2 regions of the Streptomyces sp. NPDC045955 genome follow, and region 2 is predicted to be linked to the other one. Evidence: riboswitches for the same ligand, from Rfam matches in the RefSeq annotation. Region 2 holds a riboswitch; the other holds the start of a gene.

Region 1 (7,037 bases), on a different contig from region 2:
GCTCTCCCTGCGACCCGGCGTTGGGCTGGAGGGACACCTTGTCGTACCCGGTGACCTCCGCCAGACGGTCCTCCAGCTCACGGATGAGCGTGAGGTAACCCCCGGCCTGCTCGACGGGCGCGAAGGGGTGCAGTTGCCCGAACTCGGGCCAGGTGACCGGCTCCATCTCCGTGGTCGCGTTGAGCTTCATGGTGCAGGAGCCCAGCGGGATCATGCCCCGGTCCAGCGCGTAGTCGCGGTCGGCCAGCCGGCGCAGGTAGCGCAGCATGGCCGTCTCGGAGCGGTGCTGGTGGAAGACGGGGTGCGTCAGGTACTCGTCGGTCCGCAGCAGAGCGTCCGGAAGCCCCTCTTCCGTGGTCGCGTCCAGCGCCTCGATGACCCCCTCGACCCCGAAGGCGGCCCACACGGCACGCAGCTGGGCCCGGGTCGTGGTCTCGTCGCAGGCGATCGAGACGTGGTCGGCGTCGACGAGACGGAGGTTGACGCCGTTCTCCCGCGCGGCGGCCACGACCTCGGCGGCCCGGCCGGCGACGCGTACGGTCACGGTGTCGAAGTAGGAGCCGTGCACGACCTCGACCCCGCCGTTCGCGAGCCCGGCGGCGAGAACCGTGGCGTACCGGTGGGTGCGCCGCGCGATGCCCTTGAGGCCCTCCGGCCCGTGGTAGACGGCGTACATGCCGGCCATGACGGCGAGCAGGACCTGTGCGGTGCAGATGTTGCTGGTGGCCTTCTCGCGGCGGATGTGCTGCTCACGGGTCTGGAGTGCCAGCCGGTAGGCCTTGTTCCCGTCGGCGTCCACGGACACGCCGACGAGCCGTCCGGGCAGGCTGCGCGCCATCTTGTCCTTGACCGCCATGTAACCGGCGTGCGGACCGCCGAAGCCCATCGGCACACCGAAGCGCTGCGTCGTCCCGACGGCGATGTCCGCGCCGAGTTCACCGGGCGACTTCAGCAGCGTCAGCGCCAGCAGATCGGCGGCGACGGTGACGAGCGCCCCGAGTTCGTGGGCCTGGTCGATGACCGGCTTGATGTCGCGTACGGCTCCGGAGGCGCCCGGGTACTGGATCAGCACGCCGTTGATCTCGCGCTCGGCGATCTCGGCGGGGATGCCCTCCCCGAGGTCGGCGACGACGACCTCGACGCCGGTCGGCTCGGCCCGGGTCCGGATCACGGCGACGGTCTGCGGCAGCGCGTCCGCGTCGACCAGGAAGAGACCCTTCTTGTTCTTGCCGAGACGCCGCGACAGCGCCATGGCCTCGGCGGCCGCGGTGCCCTCGTCCAGCAGCGAGGCACCGGAGGTGGGCAGTCCGGTGAGGTCGGCGACCATGGTCTGGAAGTTGAGCAGCGCCTCGAGCCGCCCCTGCGAGATCTCCGGCTGGTACGGCGTATAGGCCGTGTACCAGGCCGGGTTCTCCATGACGTTGCGCATGATGACCGGCGGCGTGAACGTGCCGTAGTACCCGAGTCCGATCATGGAGCCGAGGACCTGGTTGCGGTCGGCGAGGGAGCGCAGCTCGGCGATCACCTCGGCCTCGCTGCGGGCGCCCGGCAGGTCCAGCGCCTCGGCGCTCCTGATCACGGCCGGGACCGCGGCGGCCGTGAGCTCGTCCAGCGAGCCGTAGCCGACCTGCGCGAGCATCTTGGCGCGGGCCTCGTGGTCGGGGCCGATGTGACGCTGCTCGAACGGAACTGCCTCTTCGAGTTCGGAGAGCGGGATGCGATGGGCGGTCATTTGCGGAGGCCTCCTGGTCTGACACGACCTTCGGGGGGCACCACGGCACGGGTACCCGAACGGCCTCCCCCTCTGTCATCTCAACCTGAGAGCTTCACCGGATCGCCCGAAGGCCTCCGGTTTTCACCGTCGGTGAGAGCGGAAGCCGTCGACACCCGCCCTGCTTTCCAGAGTGACCTCGTCCGTGCGGTACGTGTGCCTGAGAGATTCCGGGGAGGATTTGCTCCTTCGGCGCCTCCGATGGTGTCTGGAGGACTCTCCCGCACGGGGTCAGCAGCCGCTGCCAGCGTACCAGCGCGGTCCACGCACGAACCTTCGAGTGGCCACCTCTCCGATTGTGCCGTTTTGTAGTGCCTACGGATGAGTTGCGACCATGTGGAGGGCCCGTGCGAACCGATATCGATCCGCGCAATCTGATCGGCCGCAAGGCGTTCGACCGCAAGGGAACCAGGATCGGCACGATCGACGAGGTCTACCTCGACGACGCCACCGGCGAGCCGGAGTGGGCGGCCATACGGACCGGCCTGTTCAGCAGGGACGCTTTCGTCCCCCTCGAACCCAGTGAACTGATCGACGGCGCCCTCCACGTGCCCTTCGACCGCGCCCTGATCAAGGACGCCCCCGACTTCGGCGTGGGCCGCCATCTCTCCCCCGAACAGGAACTCCAGCTCTATCACCACTACGGCCTCCACGTCGCCGCGCCTCCCCCGCTGCCCGACCACGACTTCGGCAAGCTGGCGGGCAGGGACGAGACGGCCTGAAGCCCCGGCCGGCCGTCTAGGGGACAGCTGACCGCACCCCCACGGTCCCGGCCCCGCCCACTGGCCCACCGCCGCTCTCCCCGGGAGTCGCTAACACCAGCGGCAACGGATCCGCGGGCTCCAGGTCCGGATCGTCGACCCGGAACGTCCGCACCCGCCCGGGCTGAGAGCCGGGCGTCTCGAACCGCACAGTGACCCGCCCCAGACCGCTGCCCTGCACCCATCCGTGCCCGAACAGGGCGTGCCGTACGTCGTGCCCGGCGGGCCACCGCCGCTCGGCGAGCGCCGGCTGCTCCTCGGCCGGCACCTTGGCGTCCTCCTCGAGGGGCGCCTCCGCCCCCGGCCGCTCCCCCGCCGCCTGCGCGAAGAGATCCTCCTGTGTGTAGTCGGCGAGCCCGCTGACGCCCACCCCGAGCAGCCGCACACCGCCCGTCGTGTCGACCGAGTCGAGCAGCCGGGCCGCCGCCTCGCGGATCACCCCGGGATCGTCCGTCGGCCCGCGCAGCGTCTCGGACCGGGTGAGCGTCGAGAAGTCGTACCGCCGCACCTTCAGCACGATCGTCCGCCCGGACAGCCCGGCCCCACGCAGCCGCCGCACGCACCGGTCGGCCAGTCGCTGCACCTCGAGACCGACCCGCACCCGGTCGTGGATGTCCACGTCGTACGTGTCCTCGACCGACACCGACTTCGTCTCCCGCTCCGCCACCACGGGCCGGTCGTCCCGCGCGAGCGCCATGGCGTACAGGCCGTGCCCGTGCGACTTTCCCAGCAGCCGGACCATCTCGTCCTCGCCCGCCTCGACGATCTCCTCGATCGTGGTGATCCCGGCCCGCCGCAGATGGTCGCCCGTCGCCGGCCCGACCCCCGGCAGCGTCCGCACCGACATCGGCCCGAGCATCGCCCGCTCGGTGCCCGGCTCGATCACCACCAGCCCGTCCGGCTTGGCCTGCTCCGAGGCAATCTTCGCGAGCATCTTGGAGGCGGCGAGCCCCACCGATCCCGTGAGTCCGGTGGCGGCCCGTATGTCCGCGCGCAGCTGCCCCCCGACCAGCCGCGCGGACTGCTCGTCCCAGGCCGCTCCCCCGGCTTCCAGGTCCACGAACGCCTCGTCCAGGCTCAGCGGCTCCACCAGCGGTGACAGCGCCCGCAGCAACTCCATCACCCGCTCGCTGATCGCCTTGTAGAACCCGAAGCGCGGCACGAGATAGGCGGCGTTGGGCGCCAGCCGCCGGGCCTGCCCCATCGGCATCGCCGAATGCACACCGAAGGCCCTCGCCTCGTACGACGCCGTGGCCACCACGCCCCGGGGCCCGAGCCCACCCACGACGACGGCCTTCCCGCGCAGGCTCGGCTTGGACGCCTGCTCCACCGAGGCGAAGAAGGCATCCATGTCGAGGTGCAGGATCGTGGGCGCGGTTCTCACATCTCCGATGCTGCCCTACGCCACTGACAACGCCCCCGCAACCGCCCTGACACCCCCGGGAGGAACCGCTTGCAGCCCGGCGCGGAAACGTCCCGCCTGCAACGGCCAGGGGGGCACCGCACTGCCGGACGGTTCAGACGGCCCGGTTCCGCCGCCGCGCCAGCTCGTCCGCCGGGTTGGGCCCGACCAGGGTCTCGCCGGTGTCGATCCGCTCCCCGTGCAGCTGGGACAGCGCGCTCTCGACATCCCGCCACACCACGCCCACGGCGATCCCGAAGACGCCCTGGCCTCCCTGGAGCAGCGCGTGGACCTCGTCCGGCGAGGTGCACTCGTAGACCGTCGCCCCGTCACTCATCAGCGTCATCCGCTCCAGATCGCGGAAACCGCGTTCTCTGAGGTGCTGGACGGCCGTGCGGATGTTCTGGAGCGAGACCCCGGTGTCGAGGAACCGCTTGACGATCTTCAGGACGACGACGTCCCGGAAGCTGTACAGCCGCTGCGTCCCCGACCCGTAGGCGGGGCGCACACTCGGCTCGACGAGGCCGGTGCGGGCCCAGTAGTCCAGCTGCCGGTAGGTGATACCGGCGGCCGCGCAGGCCGTGGGGCCGCGATAGCCGATCTGCTCGGACGCCATGGACGTCGTCCCTCCGCTGCTCGGCACAGCCGTCGGTCGCTGCGGAACGTGATCAGCCATCCCTCCGGGCTGGGGACACCCCCCGCTCGGGCGGAGCCGTGAGCCCGGGGGAGGGTACGGACCGCTCGCCCTGAGACTGCGCTCGGGGCCACCCCCAGCCGTACCGTCGCCGCTGCTTCTCACGCCGACCTCCGTCCTTGACCTGCCCTCTCGACGGTAGGCAGTCACCGGGGGTGCGTCAACGATCGCCACACTCGCCACGCCGAGTGATAATCACCCTAAGAGTGGTTTCCCGTGCCCCACCGCGGGGAAAGGCTAGCCGAATGCCCCCGATGCGGGCCGCGTGACGCTCTCTCGCCTCCGTCACATGCGGGCATTTCACCCGTCACACACACGGCGGGCGACCCTGCCGCGGACCACATCGTCCGCCGGGCCGCCCACACGCCTCACTGGCCTCTGGCATTCCCCGCCATCCGGCTCTCACCGGATCCGGAGCTCACTGGCTGCTGCTGCCGAAGTCCTCCGGGGAGATCTGGTCGAGGAACTCGCGGAACTTCTCCACCTCGTCCTCCTGCTCGTCCGGGATCGCGATACCGGCGTCGTCGAGCACCGTGTCACTGCCGTAGATCGGCGTTCCGGTGCGCAGGGCCAACGCTATGGCGTCGGACGGGCGGGCGCTCACCTCGACGCCGCTGGCGAAGACCAGCTCCGCGTAGAAGACGCCCTCACGCAGGTCCGTGATGCGCACTTCCGTGAGCTCCTGACCGACGGCCTCCAGCACGTCCTTGAACAGATCGTGGGTCAGCGGCCGCGCAGGAGCCATGCCCTGCTGGGCGAAGGCGATCGCCGTCGCCTCACCCGGTCCGATCCAGATGGGGAGGTAACGGTCGCCTCCCACTTCACGCAGCAGCACGATCGGTTGGTTGGAGGGCATTTCCACCCGGACACCTACGACATCGAGCTCGTTCACACAGCAACCCTAGGCCGTGCTCGGGATGTTTGGGTAGTCGGGCCGGGAACGGGCGCCTGTTCCGGTCGCCCACGACCGGCCGTCTCAGGGCAGCCGCACACCCAGCGCCGTCTGCACCAACGCGGCGTGCAGCCTCACCGTGAGCCCCGCCAGCTCCTTGGCACGGGCCTCCGCATGAGCCCTGGTCTGCGGGTTCCGGTGCCGCTTCAGCGGGGCCACCACCTGGTCCACCAGCCCGGCCTCGCGGTCGGCGGCGGCCTTCATCACGCGCAGGTGCCGCGGCTCGATCCCGAACCGCCCCAGCTCGGCGATCAGCGACGCCACCGTGACCGCCTCCGCGTCGTACACCCCGTCCTCCAGGGGGGTGACGAGCCCGTACGACTCCCACTCCCCGAGCTCCTCCTCGCCGACGCCGGCGGCGGCGAGGAGCTCCTCACGCCCGATCCTGGCCGCCGTGGGCGCCTCCGGGGGCTCGGGGACGCTCTCGCCCTCACGCTGACGGCCCAGCGTCGGAAGCTGGACGGCCTCACCGCGCTCCATGGCGTCCAGATGCTCACGGATCACCTTCAGGGGCAGATAGTGGTCCCGCTGCATCCTCAGGACATGGCCGAGGCGCTCGACGTCATGGGCGCTGAACTTGCGGTACCCCGACGGGGTCCGCTGTGGCTCGATGAGCCCCTCCGCCTCCAGGAAACGGATCTTGGAGATGGTGACCTCGGGGAACTCGTCGCGCAGCACGTTCAGCACCGTGCCGATGCTCATCAGCCTGTCCGTGGCGGCGGCGCCGTGCCCGGCACCGCCGCTCGGTGTTTGAAGCATGGACCTTCCCTGACGGACGGACCTTCGCGGGGTTCCCCGGACGAAATCCGGTCAGTAGCCCCGCTGGCTGGCGTAGAAGACCAGCCGGTACTTGCCGATCTGCACCTCGTCGCCGTTGTTCAGGGCGACCTGGTCGATCCGCTCGCGGTTCACGTACGTGCCGTTCAGGCTGCCCACGTCGGCCACCGTGAACGAGCCGTCCTGACCTCGGCGGAACTCCACATGGCGCCGGGAGACCGTCACGTCGTCCAGGAAGATGTCGCTCTGCGGATGACGCCCGGCCGTGGTCAGATCGCCGTCCAGCAGGAAGCGGCTGCCCGAGTTCGGCCCGCGGCGCACGACCAGGAGCGCGGAGCCCAGCGGCAGCGCGTCGACGGCCGCCTGTGCCTCGGGCGACAGCGTCGGCATCGGCGTCTGGCCGGTGGTCTCGCTGTCGTAGGCCTCAAGACCGGAGATGGAGATCGTGGAGGTCGTCTCGGACGGACGCTCCGCCGCCGCCCCCGCCCGCAGCGGCGCGCCGCAGTTGGAGCAGAAGCGGCTGTTCTCCGCGTTGCGGTTACCGCACCTCGTACACACCAGGGCCGACATCGGATCCTCCTGCCGCGGCTGCCCACCGGGGGCATTGGACGCATACGGGTCGGAAAACCCTCCACCCGCACTTGAGGTTGACGGTTGCCCGAAACCTATGCCGCCGGGCT
Region 2 (7,037 bases):
GTGCCGCTCGCGCTCACCTTTACCGCCCCTTCGTACAACGCCTCGACCGTGACCTAGCTTAAGCCCGTCCGGGGCTCGGGGATTGGTGCCGGTTTGCGGGCGCGGGTCGTGTGTGGCTCGTCGCTCCCACGCGGCGGAGCCGCATTATGTCACTGCCCCGCGCCCCTTGGTCGGCTGTCCTACCGCTGGTAGAAGGGCCGGATCCTGTCCCTCATCCAGGTGCCCACCGGGTCCTCCGCCACGTCCAGGAGGACCAGGTTGACCTGCCACGGGGCCGGGCACCGGGTCACGGCTCGGGACAGGGCCTCCAGCGGGAGGGCCCGCAGGTCGCCTTCCCACTGGGAGAGCTCGACGCCCACGAACATCACCGGGTCGGCGGTCTCGATCGCGGCGAGGCAGCGGCGGGCGGTGAGGACGACGCCGATGGCCTCGAACTCGGCGGAGGCGGCGGCGAGGAAGTCCACAGGGTCGTCCTGCCAGTCGGGCTCGAAGAGGCGGACCCGGCCGCCGCTCGCGGGGCCGTCCAACGGGGTCCGGCCGGCCCGGCAGAGCTCGGCCACCGCAGGCGGCGGGAGCGGTATGCCGACGACACCGCCCGGGTTGACGGCTATCCCGGCGTGCGGGGGCAGGCCGCGGGCGAACTCCACGGCGGGGGCGATCGTGTACGACATGTGGGAGCCGACGACCTGGCGGAACTGCTCCTCGGAGCTGAACACCGGGACGTACGCCTGGCCCTCGATCTCGATGCCGGGCAGATCGAGGGGACCGCTCTGCGGGCCGCCGCCGCTGGGCAGGGGGACCCAGACGAAACTCCGGCCGAGCACCTCGACGATCCGCCCGCCGGCCGACGGTCCGGCCCCGAGGGAGGCCGAGAGCACCTCCTCCAGTTCGTTGCCGGGCCATCCGCCGTGCGGGTGAGTCTGCGTGTGCGCCGGGAAGTCCGCGGAGAAGTCCGCCGGGAAGTCCATCTGCCTACCGCCTGCCTGGAACCACTGCTGTGACGCAAAAGGCTAGCGGCTCCCCGGCCGCCGGTGGTCAGCCCGTGAAGCCGATCCGGCGCAGGGTGCCCGCCGCGTCCCGGTCGAGGAGGATCGCCGAGCCGCAGCCCGCGGGCAGTTCGCCCCGCTCCACGGAGCGCAGCAGACGGTTGGCCGCCGCACGGTGGCGCAGGAACGCGTACCGCGAGACACCGCGGCCCCGGTCGCGCTGACCGGCCAGGGCCTCCTCGGGGGTGACGTCGAGCATGAGCAGATGCAGGGTGCCGCCCCGGCGGCGGGCCTCGCGGGCCAGCCAGCGGCGGACCCAGGCCTGGGTGCCGCAGTCGTGCACGACGACGCCCTCGCCGGTGCGCAGGGCGCGTCGCAGCCCGGCGTAGTGGGCGAGGCGGACGAGCGGACGGTAGACCCCGTACGGCAGGAAGCGCGGCATGCGGCCGTCCCAGCGGTCGCGGGCGTCCTGGGAGTCGATGCGCCGGCCCGGCACGGTGCGCCGCATCAGCGTGGACTTGCCGCTGCCGGGCAGGCCCGTGACCACGACGAGGTCGCGGGGGCCGAAGAGCAGCGCGTGCGGGCCACGGCCTTCGCGCTCGCGCAGATCGCGGACGACCGGCACCGGCAGCGGGCCGCAGACCGCCCGTGCCGGAGCGGCCGGCTGCTCGGGCAGCGCGACGCCCGATGTCGTGGCGTACGCGGTGGTCCTGTTCACCGTGATCGTCCTCCCCTGGGGCCAGGTACTTCAGTCCCATCCCCGCCGAGTGTAAAGAGAAGGTAATGCCCGATGTCTCTGGTTTTAGTCCTCTTCCCGCAACAGCCCTGCTACAGGGTGGTGCCCTGCCACCCCGCGACGATGCGTGCAATGATGTGCGCGCCAACTGCATACCGGCCGTTTGAATCCGCGCGGGAGAGTTCCCAGCACCGCTGACGCTGGGGCGCCGAAGGAGCAAGTCCCTCCCTTGAATCTCTCAGGCCCCGTTACCGCGCGGGCGAGGCACATCTGAAAAGCGGGCCATCCCTGTCGCCGAGGCGGCGGGCTTGGCTCCACCCAAGGTGCAAGCCGTGTCCCCCGTGGTCATGGCGAACCTCTCAGGTTCCGATGACAGATGGGGAGGAACGACCTCGCCCGTCATGCCCTTGGAGACGACCGACCGATGAGCAGTACGCCACTGCGCCACACCGCGCTCGATGCCCTGCATCGTTCGCTCGGCGCGACGATGACCGACTTCGCCGGCTGGGACATGCCCCTGCGCTACGGCTCCGAGCGCGACGAGCACACCGCCGTGCGCACGAAGGCCGGGCTCTTCGACCTCTCCCACATGGGGGAGATCACCGTCACCGGCCCGCAGGCCGCCGCCCTCCTCGACTACGCCCTGGTGGGCAACATCGGCGGCGTCAAGCCCGGCCGCGCCCGCTACACCATGATCTGCCGGACCGACGGCGGCATCCTCGACGACCTGATCGTCTACCGGCTGGGCGAGACCGAGTACATGGTCGTCGCCAACGCCTCCAACGCCCAGGTGGTGCTGGACGCGCTGACCGAGCGCGCCGCCGGTTTCGACGCCGAGGTGCGCGACGACCGGGACGCCTACGCGCTGATCGCCGTCCAGGGCCCGCAGTCCCCCGGGATCCTGAAGTCCCTCACCGACGCCGACCTCGACGGGCTGAAGTACTACGCCGGCCTGCCCGGCACGGTCGCCGGGGTCCCGGCCCTGATCGCCCGGACCGGCTACACGGGCGAGGACGGCTTCGAGCTGTTCGTGAAGCCGGAGCACGCGGTCGAGCTGTGGCAGGCCCTGACCAAGGCCGGCGAGGGCGCCGGGCTGGTCCCGTGCGGGCTGTCCTGCCGCGACACGCTGCGCCTGGAGGCGGGCATGCCGCTGTACGGGCACGAGCTGAGCACCTCGCTGACGCCCTTCGACGCCGGGCTCGGCCGGGTGGTGAAGTTCGAGAAGGAGGGCGACTTCGTGGGGCGCGAGGCCCTGCGGGAGGCCGCCGCCCGCGCCGAGCAGAACCCGCCGCGCGTCCTGGTCGGGCTCGTCGCCGAGGGCCGCCGGGTCCCGCGCGCCGGGTACGCGGTCGTCGCCGGCGGCGAGGTGATCGGCGAGGTCACCTCCGGCGCTCCCTCCCCCACGCTCGGCAAGCCGATCGCGATGGCGTACGTGGACCCCGCGCACGCCGCGCCCGGCACGACCGGCGTGGGCGTGGACATCCGGGGCAGTCACGAGCCGTACGAGGTCGTGGCGCTGCCGTTCTACAAGCGCCAGAAGTAGACACTGGCCGTCGGGCCGCACCAGCGGTCCCGGCACATCACGGCGCTCACCAGCAGTCCCTTCATCAGCACTCCCGCGCGTACAGGAGAATCCAGGCCATGAGCAACCCCCAGCAGCTGCGTTACAGCAAGGAGCACGAGTGGCTGTCGGCCGCCGAGGACGGCGTCTCGACGGTCGGCATCACGGAGCACGCGGCCAACGCGCTCGGCGACGTGGTCTTCGTCCAGCTCCCCGAGGTCGGCGACACGGTGTCCGCGGGCGAGACCTGCGGCGAACTGGAGTCGACCAAGTCGGTGTCCGACCTCTACTCCCCCGTCTCCGGTGAGGTCACCGAGGTCAACGAGGACGTCGTGAACGACCCGTCGCTGGTGAACTCGGCCCCCTTCGAGGGCGGCTGGCTGTTCAAGGTGCGGGTCGCCGAGGAGCCGGGTGACCTGCTCTCCGCCGACGAGTACACCGCGTTCTCCGCCGGCTGAGGAGTCGTAGCCGTATGTCCGTCCTGAACACACCCCTGCACGAGCTCGACCCGGCCGTGGCCGCCGCGGTCGACGCCGAGCTGCACCGGCAGCAGTCCACGCTCGAGATGATCGCCTCGGAGAACTTCGCCCCGGTCGCGGTCATGGAGGCGCAGGGCTCGGTCCTCACCAACAAGTACGCCGAGGGCTACCCGGGCCGCCGCTACTACGGCGGCTGCGAGCACGTCGACGTGGTCGAGCAGATCGCGATCGACCGGGTCAAGGAGCTGTTCGGCGCCGAGCACGCCAACGTGCAGCCGCACTCGGGCGCCCAGGCCAACGCCGCCGCGATGTTCGCGCTGCTCAAGCCGGGCGACACCATCATGGGTCTGAACCTCGCGCACGGCGGGCACCTGACCCACGGCATGAAGATCAACTTCTCCGGCAAGCTCTACGACGTCGTCGCCTACCACGTGGGCGACGACGGCCGGGTCGACATGGCCGAGGTCGAGCGGCTGGCCAAGGAGTCGAAGCCGAAGCTGATCGTCGCGGGCTGGTCGGCCTACCCACGGCAGCTGGACTTCGCCGCGTTCCGCCGGATCGCGGACGAGGTCGGCGCGTACCTGATGGTCGACATGGCGCACTTCGCCGGGCTCGTCGCGGCGGGGCTGCACCCGAACCCCGTGCCGCACGCGCACGTGGTGACCACGACCACCCACAAGACGCTGGGCGGCCCGCGCGGCGGTGTGATCCTCTCCACGGCCGAACTGGCCAAGAAGATCAACTCCGCTGTCTTCCCCGGTCAGCAGGGCGGTCCGCTGGAGCATGTGATCGCGGCCAAGGCGGTCGCCTTCAAGGTCGCGGCCTCGGAGGACTTCAAGGAGCGCCAGCGCCGTACGCTGGAGGGGGCCCGCATCCTGGCCGAGCGTCTGGTGAAGGACGACGTCCGGGCCGTGGGCGTGGACGTCCTGTCCGGCGGCACGGACGTGCACCTGGTCCTGGTCGACCTGCGCCACTCGGAGCTGGACGGCCGGCAGGCCGAGGACCGCCTCCACGAGGTGGGCATCACGGTCAACCGCAACGCCATCCCGGACGACCCGCGCCCGCCGATGGTGACGTCCGGTCTGCGGATCGGCACGCCGGCCCTGGCCACCCGCGGGTTCCAGGCCGAGGACTTCGCGGAGGTCGCGGACGTCATCGCCGAGGCGCTGAAGCCGTCGTACGACGTGGAGGCTCTCAAGGCCCGGGTGAAGGCCCTGGCCGACAAGCACCCGCTGTACCCGGGTCCGACCGCATAGCGAAGAAACCTTTCAGGACGCCCCGTTCCGCCTGGGGCGGGGCGCCCTGTCCCCCTGCACCACCCCTTGCACCACCCCCGTAGTCAGGAGTCCCCGTGGCCATCTCGGTCTTCGACCTGTTCTCGGTCGGCATCGGCCCGTCCAGCTCCCACACCGTCGGCCCGATGCGCGCGGCCCGGATGTTCGCCCGGCGGCTGCGCAACGAGGAGCTGCTGGCCCCGACGGCGAAGGTCCGCGCGGAGCTCTACGGCTCGCTCGGCGCCACCGGCCACGGCCACGGCACGCCCAAGGCGGTCCTGCTCGGCCTGGAGGGCGACTCCCCGCGCACGGTGGACGTGGAGAAGGCCGACGAACGAGTGGAGACGATCAAGGCCGGCGGCCGGCTGAACCTGCTGGGCGAGCACGAGATCGCGTTCTCCTACGACGACGACATGGTCCTGCACCGCCGCAAGGCCCTGCCGTACCACGCCAACGGCATGACTCTGTGGGCGTACGACGCCTCGGGCGCGGAGCTGCTGACGAAGACGTACTACTCGGTCGGCGGCGGCTTCGTCGTCGACGAGGAAGCGGTCGGCGCGGACCGCATCAAGCTCGACGACACCGTGCTGAAGTACCCCTTCCGCACGGGCGACGAGCTGTTGCGGATGGCCCAGGAGACCGGCCTGTCCATCTCGGCGCTGATGCTGGAGAACGAGCGGGCCTGGCGCACCGAGGAGGAGATCCGCGCCGGACTGCTGGAGATCTGGCGGGTCATGGAGGCGTGCGTGGCGCGCGGCATGTCCCGCGAGGGCATCCTGCCGGGCGGTCTGAAGGTGCGCCGCCGGGCCGCGAACACCGCCCGCAAACTGCGCTCCGAGGGCGACCCGAAGGCCCTCGCCATGGAGTGGATCACCCTCTACGCGATGGCGGTCAACGAGGAGAACGCGGCCGGGGGCCGGGTCGTCACCGCCCCGACGAACGGCGCGGCCGGCATCATCCCGGCCGTCCTGCACTACTACATGAACTTCGTGCCCGGCGCCGACGAGGAGGGCGTGGTCCGCTTCCTGCTCGCCGCGGGCGCGATCGGCATGCTGTTCAAGGAGAACGCGTCCATCTCCGGCGCCGAGGTCGGCTGCCAGGGCGAGGTCGGCTCCGCCTGCTCCATGGCGGCGGGCGCACTGGCCGAGGTCCTCGGCGGCTCCCCGGAGCAGGTGGAGAACGCGGCCGAGATCGGCATGGAACACAACCTGGGCCTCACCTGCGATCCCGTGGGCGGCCTGGTCCAGATCCCCTGCATCGAGCGCAACGGCATGGCCGCCGTGAAGGCCGTCACGGCGGCGCGCATGGCGATGCGCGGCGACGGCTCCCACAAGGTGTCCCTGGACAAGGTCATCAAGACGATGAAGGACACCGGCGCGGACATGTCGGTCAAGTACAAGGAGACGGCGCGGGGCGGGCTGGCGGTGAACATCATCGAGTGCTGATGTCACTGGTTCCTGCCGGAACCTCCGTGCGACATGTTTTCGAGTGTCCGTCAGGTGGTCGGATCAGACGTCACCGCTCACGGTGACGCACCCCACCGCCCGTCGAAGTTGACATACCCACGTCAGTGCGGAAGAGGCCGTGTCATGGTGGTGAACACAACTTCCCTCCCGCCACCAGCACTTCAGGGAGCCTCCCATGCTGCGCGGCATCGACGTGAGCGCTTACCAATCCACCTCCTACGACACCGACGGCCTGTCCTTCGTCTTCGTCAAGGCGACCGAGGGTCGTTCCTACGTCAACCCCAGACTCGCCGTCCAGACGAGACGCGCCCGGGACCACGGGCTGGTCGTCGGCTTCTACCACTTCCTCTGGCCCGGCAACCTCGGCGCCCAGGCCGAGTACTTCGTCAGCAAGGCCCCGGACCGGCCGGGGGACATCCTCGCCGTCGACTGGGAGACGACCAGTGACGGAACGCACGCGAGCAACGCGGAGAAAGACCTGTTCATCCGGAAGCTGAAGGATCTCCGGCCGAACAACCAGGTCATCCTCTACGCC

What was found. A riboswitch is a leader RNA that binds a small molecule or an ion and turns the genes downstream of it on or off. The one in region 2 is predicted to bind glycine.
Region 1: linked by a shared signal. The riboswitch ahead of gcvP (aminomethyl-transferring glycine dehydrogenase) and the one ahead of gcvT (glycine cleavage system aminomethyltransferase GcvT) in region 2 are both predicted to bind glycine.

What each region holds. Positions count from the first base shown of each region.
Region 1 is NZ_JBWKKY010000024.1:6,114-13,150, reverse strand. Features, by position in the region: gene gcvP (aminomethyl-transferring glycine dehydrogenase) at 1-1,732, opposite strand, end outside; glycine riboswitch at 1,910-2,005, opposite strand; gene AC07F0_RS33995 (PRC-barrel domain-containing protein) at 2,119-2,493, shown strand; gene AC07F0_RS33990 (DNA polymerase IV) at 2,510-3,916, opposite strand; gene AC07F0_RS33985 (MerR family transcriptional regulator) at 4,050-4,733, opposite strand; gene AC07F0_RS33980 (bifunctional nuclease family protein) at 5,047-5,520, opposite strand; gene ftsR (transcriptional regulator FtsR) at 5,605-6,339, opposite strand; gene AC07F0_RS33970 (FHA domain-containing protein) at 6,391-7,037, opposite strand, start outside.
Region 2 is NZ_JBWKKY010000010.1:299,217-306,253, forward strand. Features, by position in the region: gene AC07F0_RS22795 (enhanced serine sensitivity protein SseB C-terminal domain-containing protein) at 1-17, opposite strand, end outside; gene AC07F0_RS22800 (enhanced serine sensitivity protein SseB) at 180-968, opposite strand; gene AC07F0_RS22805 (AAA family ATPase) at 1,036-1,704, opposite strand; glycine riboswitch at 1,887-1,986, shown strand; glycine riboswitch at 1,987-2,108, shown strand; gene gcvT (glycine cleavage system aminomethyltransferase GcvT) at 2,147-3,265, shown strand; gene gcvH (glycine cleavage system protein GcvH) at 3,364-3,741, shown strand; gene glyA (serine hydroxymethyltransferase) at 3,756-5,018, shown strand; gene AC07F0_RS22825 (L-serine ammonia-lyase) at 5,114-6,481, shown strand; gene AC07F0_RS22830 (glycoside hydrolase family 25 protein) at 6,678-7,037, shown strand, end outside.